Regions from separate parts of the Herminiimonas arsenitoxidans genome, predicted to be linked through region 3. Evidence: predicted binding sites of a transcription regulator. Region 3 holds the regulator's gene; each other region holds the start of a gene.
What was found. The regulator LexA, encoded in region 3, represses DNA repair genes until DNA is damaged. The targets are predictions, from matches to a motif close to ACTGTATNNNNATACAGT.

Region 1: the regulator LexA is predicted to act here: its motif matches at 1,028-1,045, upstream of recA (recombinase RecA).
Region 2: the regulator LexA is predicted to act here: its motif matches at 1,174-1,191, upstream of dinB (DNA polymerase IV).

Annotation. Positions count from the first base shown of each region.
Region 1 is NZ_LT671418.1:3,295,717-3,297,993, forward strand. It holds gene BQ6873_RS15645 (response regulator) at 1-97, opposite strand, end outside; gene BQ6873_RS15650 (ribonuclease HI family protein) at 208-876, opposite strand; gene recA (recombinase RecA) at 1,112-2,215, shown strand.
Region 2 is NZ_LT671418.1:2,557,093-2,559,369, forward strand. It holds gene BQ6873_RS12060 (hypothetical protein) at 1-34, opposite strand, end outside; gene BQ6873_RS12065 (hypothetical protein) at 244-582, shown strand; gene dinB (DNA polymerase IV) at 1,236-2,277, shown strand, end outside.
Region 3 is NZ_LT671418.1:1,173,121-1,175,397, forward strand. It holds gene priB (primosomal replication protein N) at 1-204, opposite strand, end outside; gene rpsF (30S ribosomal protein S6) at 229-597, opposite strand; gene lexA (transcriptional repressor LexA) at 871-1,533, shown strand; gene BQ6873_RS05505 (RNA methyltransferase) at 1,562-2,277, opposite strand, start outside.

The DNA of each region.
Region 1 (2,277 bases), 2.1 Mb from region 3:
CATTTTTAACGCAATCGGTCGCATAACCGGACTGACGCAGTGAACGCGTCAAACCGTCAGCAAGAACACTATCGTCTTCAGCAAGCAGGATTCGCATGGGATGGAGGTAGGAGGAAGTTGGCTCGTAGTCTATTGGGTTTCGCCCAGAGCGGCAAGACAAGTCGGCATCGCTTTTAGGCTTGTTTCTTATATATACAGAGTAGCTGATTACATGGGTGCTGCGGCAATCATCTTAACTGCTTGCTGCGACAAGGCATCGGCCATTATATTTTTCTCCCGTGGAATCCAGGTGAGGGTGACATCCTTGAGTTGGGTAATCAGTTTTTGCGCGCGTTGACGTTGCTCGCTCAAGATCGCTGCGCCACCATTTTTTGTTTGCACATCGTTAATGATGACTTGGCTGTCGCCATAGATCACGAGCTTGTCTGCGCGTGCATGAATGGCCGCCTCCAGCACGGCAATCAGTGCGAGATATTCGGCCTCGCTACTGTCGCCTAGGCCGGCGGCGAAGCTGATGTGGCTTGTATTGCCGCTAGGATCCTTGAGTAAGCCGCCTATGCCCATTTTGCCCGGATTGGGATGACTGGCACCGTCGAACCAAGCTAGCCAAGCAGTCGGATCGACTTGTCCTACCTCTAGTTTTTTCTGTCTGGCATCTGCCTTGAGCTGTTTGCGAACGGCGATTCTGGTCGCCGCATTGGTTTTTTCTTGTTTGCGTATAGCGATCAGGTCGCTGAGTGGTATTTCCCCTGCAACTGCTTTCAATACGACCTGTAAGGCTGCTTCTTCGGATAGCGCATTGGCTTTTGCCAGACGACGGCCCGCAGCTTTTTCCTTTTTGTAGGCTATTTCAAATAGATCGTCGTACGAATGCATGAGGGCAAGGAATGATATTGATTGCGTATATCTTACGTTGAAATACTAACTGCACCGGGCAAGTGGCTGTAGAAGTGTGTTGCTGCAAGTCATCAAAAAGTTTCCTTTTTAGACATTTAAAATAAAATTGCAAGACTTGCTTGCGTAAAGCACTGTTTTTTTATACAGTATGGTTTCTGGCTTCAAACACTGTATAAAACCCGTTTCGTTTCAACCAACAGTCGAAAGAATCTTCATGGACGACAAAAAGAACGCTCCTGGCTCTGATAAGAGTAAAGCACTCGCCGCCGCACTGGCGCAAATCGAAAAGCAATTCGGTAAAGGCTCGGTGATGCGCATGGAAGACGGCGCTGTCGTCGAGGAAGTGCAGGTTGTTTCCACTGGTTCACTGGGACTGGACATCGCCTTGGGCGTCGGTGGTTTGCCGCGTGGCCGCGTGGTCGAAATCTACGGTCCGGAATCATCCGGCAAAACTACGCTGACACTGCAAACCATCGCAGAAATGCAAAAATTGGGCGGCACTTGCGCGTTTATCGATGCAGAACATGCACTGGACGTCACTTACGCACAAAAGCTCGGCATTAATTTATCCGACCTGTTGATCTCGCAACCAGATACTGGCGAACAAGCGCTGGAAATCTGCGACGCGCTGGTACGCTCGGGTGCGGTTGACTTGATCGTTATCGACTCGGTCGCTGCATTGACGCCACGTGCTGAAATCGAAGGCGATATGGGTGATTCGTTGCCGGGTTTGCAAGCACGTCTGATGTCGCAAGCCTTGCGCAAGCTGACAGGCAGCATCAATCGCACGAATACACTGGTTATCTTCATTAACCAGATTCGTATGAAAATCGGCGTGATGTTCGGCAATCCAGAAACCACTACCGGCGGTAATGCATTGAAATTCTACGCATCCGTGCGTTTGGACATCCGCCGTACCGGCTCGATCAAATCGGGCGACGAAGTGATTGGTAATGAAACCAAGGTCAAAGTCGTTAAAAACAAAATCGCACCTCCATTCAAGGAAGCGCATTTCGACATTCTGTATGGCGAAGGCACATCACGTGAAGGTGAAATCCTCGATTTGGGTTCCGATGCCAAAATCGTTGAAAAGTCGGGTGCCTGGTATAGCTACAACGGCGAACGCATCGGCCAAGGTAAAGACAATGCACGTAACTATTTGAAAGAACGTCCTGAGTTGGCGCGTGAAATCGAAAACAAAGTGCGTGTCTCCTTGGGTGTGCCAGAACTTGGCGCAATCAAATCCGACGAGCCAGTTGCGAAAAAAGCTGCTGCCAAGGAAAGCAAAGAAGTCAAAGAACTGAAAGAAGTCGAGTAAAGCACAGGCCTGGCCGAGCTGCACTTGATCTAACGAAGAATGTTAACTAGCGCCCGCGCTGA
Region 2 (2,277 bases), 1.4 Mb from region 3:
TCAATGGCTTGAGTAATGCGTTTGGGTCGAGCATGTGCGGTGTGGTCATTTTTAAAATTGATGTTGTTTGTCTGCGCTTATCAGGCGAAGACAAGGGTCGTTGCAATATAACTTAAAACCTGATGGTGATGAAATGGAAATGCGCCGTCATTTGTGATGCGCAAGCGAATCTGTTTAAATGGTCTGCAATCAGCTGCCGTTTGTGCGGTGCTACATCACTCTCAATCAAGCGAGGAATCACTTATGTATACATGGCTACTGCCCGCGGTAAAAGCGATCTTGCCGCATGTGGGCACGATCATCTCCGCGACCTTGCCGGTTTTCCAAAGCCGCAAGGTTGATGCGAATGCTGCAACGGAAGAAGCATTGTTGCAGCAACAAATTACGGAGCTGCAAGAAGTTGCCTCGCATAATGCGGTGCACATCAAGGAGCTGGCCGAGCAATTGCAGCAAATGGTGATCACGCTGGAGCAGGGTGTGATTGCCAATGAGCAGCGTTACAGGCGTTTGTCGCTATTGTCCGGTATTGCGTCTGTGTTGTCGATTGCGGCGATAGGTTTATGGTGGTTTGGTGCGCGTTGATAAAGTCAAAGTCGCGTCAGTTCTTACGTAGCAAGAATTGCCGTGCGGCATTGCTCGCATATAAAAGATGAACTTCCAACAATAATGGCAGTCAGTAAGAAGACGTGCATCGCCGATTGATGTAATCGGTCAGGCACTTCTTGGGCGTATGCAATGTTCGCCTCCTTATTATTCAGTAAAGGACTTGCCATGATAAAACTACGTACAATTCTCGCTGGCACGGCAGTGGCCATGTTTTCGCAATTTGCAGCGGCCCAGCAGGCCCAGATATGTCCAGGCGCTATCCTCGTGCCTGCTTCGGAGGCTCCATCTAATCCTAACGACCCACGATATACCGATCAATCGCGCTTGAATTACACCGCTGATCCTTTGGTTAAACGACGTATAGAAGCAAGTGGTGGAACACCCTGCCTTACCCCAGCACCGACCAGATAATTTTCGGATTTGACTGATACTTACAAGGCGAGAGCGCGCAAGTGCTCTCGCCTTGTTTTATTTGCGGCGCATATTTCGATGTTTGTGTGATGTTCCAGGCATGTACTTCGCGGTCCTCACCTCTGCAGTTCTTTGAGTAAAAATCCCTAGTAATTTACTGTGTATTTGTACAGTAAATGATATGCTGCTCAGCATCTTGTTTCGTCCATCAAATGTTCATGAGTAGTCAGCAAAGCCATATCGCTCATCTTGATATGGATGCCTTTTACGCTTCCGTTGAGTTACTGCGTTATCCCGAATTGCGTGGTCAGGCTGTCGTGATCGGTGCGGGTTCTGCACATCAACCGGTATTGCAGGCTGATGGCACACGCAAGTATTCGCGCTTGCGCGACTACGCTGGGCGCGGTGTGGTGACGACCTCGACGTATGAAGCGCGTGCGCTGGGTGTGTTTTCTGGCATGGGTTTGATGAAGGTCGCGAAGTTGGCGCCGGATGCGATCCTGTTGCCGACAGACTTTACGGCGTATCGCCATTATTCAAAATTGTTCAAGACAGCAGTCAGCGCGATTGCGCCGAAGATGGAAGATCGCGGCATCGATGAAATCTATCTTGATCTCAACGACCAGACTGAGGATATCGCCATCGTCGCGCAGCGCATCAAGGATGCAGTTGTTGCGGCGACAGGTTTGTCCTGTTCGATAGGCATTGCACCCAACAAGCTGTTGGCGAAAATCTGCTCCGATCTTGAGAAGCCGAACGGTTTGACCATCTTGACGCAAGCTGATATCGCGACGCGCATCTGGCCTTTGCCGGCGCGCAAGATCAATGGCGTCGGTCCACGTGCGGCAGAAAAGCTGACGGCGCTGGGCTTGAACACGATAGAAGAATTGGCGCATGCAGATCCGGCCGTGCTGCATGCACATTTCGGCCGCTCGTATGCGGATTGGTTGGGCCGGGTATCGCACGGTATCGACGATCGTCCTATCGTCACGTATTCCGAGCCGAAATCGATCAGCCGAGAAACCACGTTTGAGCATGATCTACACGCCAAGCGCGATCGTGAAGCGCTCGGCCTTATCTTTACCCAGTTGTGTGTACGCGTGGCTGGCGATCTGGAGCGCAAGGGTTATGTTGGTCGCACGGTGGGCATCAAGCTGCGCTTTGCCGATTTTAAAAGTGTCACCCGCGATTTGACGCTACCCACTTATACCGATGATGCAAGCGCGATCCGGCAGGCCGCCGGCGAATGCCTGAAGCGCA
Region 3 (2,277 bases):
CCCGCCTAATTCGGCTTGATTGAATCTGCCTGAAATTTCTCCCGCGGCAATCGCGGCAACTTCAAACTCGACCAATCGTGGAACACCTGCTTCTATCTGTTGCGAACTGTGCAGTAAAACTGCTGACACAATCGGGACACCTGCCGGGGTGTAGCGCAAAATTTCACGCTCGGCGATGGTGGCTACAAACTGAAGTTGATTCACTCTCCTGATACGTCGTTGCAATAATTAGGCAGCAGGTGCCTCGGCGCGATGGCTCTTGGCAGCATCTTCCTTCTGCACAGCCTTCATCATTGGCGATGGCGCTGTTTCAGCCTTCTTCATTTTCACTGTCAGATGACGCAGAACGGCATCGTTGAATTTGAAGCCGGTTTCGATTTCAGCCAGTGTTTCGCCGTCACATTCGATGTTCAGGCAGACGTAGTGGGCTTTAGCCAGTTTTTGGATCAGGTACGCCATTTGACGGCGGCCCCAGTCTTCCACGCGATGAACAACACCACCGCGTGCGGTGACGATGCCTTTGTAGCGTTCGATCATTGCAGGCACTTGCTCGCTTTGATCCGGATGGACGATAAATACGATTTCATAATGACGCATGTAAGCTCCTTTTGGACGGATTGAAGATTGCCCACCTCGGCGTCAAGACGAGTGTGGGAAGAGGAAAACCAGCAATCATACGCGTACGAGCTAGAAAACTCAACGCTTTCAAGCATTTATCGCAACCTTCCGTACCGAATGTGCAGTCATTTCACCCATATTTGAGCAAATCAGCTTGCATTTAGGCATGCACTGTATAAAAATACAGACTGTTTATATGAACAGTCCACGGCAACGTGCCTTCTCACGCGCCATTTCAAGCCAGGCTACGCAATGATCAAACTGACAGCACGCCAAGAGCAAATTCTGAATTTGATACGCGACGCGATCGAAAATACCGGTTTCCCGCCGACACGTGCAGAAATTGCAACAGAACTCGGCTTTCGCTCTGCCAATGCCGCAGAGGAACATTTACAAGCACTGGCACGCAAAGGCGCGATTGAAATTTCGCCCGGCACCTCACGCGGCATACGCTTACGCGATATGGGTAGCAATGGCGCGGAACGTTTCCCCGGCCGACAAATGGCCTTGCCACATCCAGCTTTGATGCAATTGAGTCTGCCGCTGGTCGGACGTGTAGCCGCCGGCTCACCGATTCTGGCGCAAGAGCATATCGAAGCGACCTACGACGTTGATCCCGCGCTGTTTTCGGCTAAACCTGACTTCCTGTTGAAAGTACGCGGCATGTCGATGCGCGATGCGGGAATTCTGGATGGCGACTTATTGGCGGTGAAAAAAATCGATGCTGCGAAAAATGGCCAGATCGTGGTTGCGCGCTTGGGTGATGATGTCACCGTCAAACGCTACAAGAAGTCCGGCTCCTTGATCGAGTTACTGCCGGAAAACCCGGATTTCGAACCGATACGTGTCGATCTGTCGCGCGATGAATTTGCGCTGGAAGGTTTGGCTGTAGGTTTGATGCGTAGCTGGAACTAACACCAGAACTGAAGAAAAAATACCGGATTTATCCGGTATTTTTTTGCTTCGCTAAAATCTGCTTCGCAATCCCGCGCAGGATATTCACTTCTTCCGTTTCCAATTGTGTACGGGCAAACAAACGCTTCAGGCGCGGCATCAACTTCTTCGGATTATTCGCATCCAGAAAATCGATCGCTACCAGCGCCTGCTCCAGATGCGCGTACATACCGTCGATCTGCGTCATGCTCGCAGCCTCGCCCTGAAAACCGATATCCGTCGCTGCACGCGCATCTCCCACCGTCGCCATGCGCGCCTCGTAAGCCAAGACCTGCACGGCTTGCGCCAGATTCAACGATGAATAATCCGGATTCGCTGGAATAGTAATCAAGACATTACACTTTTCAACAATCTCGTTCGGTAAGCCGAAGCGCTCATTGCCAAAAACCACTGCAGCACGCAAAGAAGTCTCTTCAACCAAGCGTGTCGCCAACACACGTGGCGAAATGATAGGCGGTGAAAATTCACGCAGGCGTGCCGTCACTGCCGCCGCATAGTTGCAATCTGTCAACGCTTCTTCAATCGAGCCGACTATGCGCGCCGAGGTCAAGATATCCTGTGCGCCACTGGCAAAAGCCACTGCTTCCTCCTGCATAGCAGCATCAGGAAAGCGCGGATTGACCAGTACCAACTCTGAAAAACCCATGTTTTTGATAGCGCGCGCCGCCGCTCCGATATTGCCGGGGCGACTGGTTTCCACCAGTA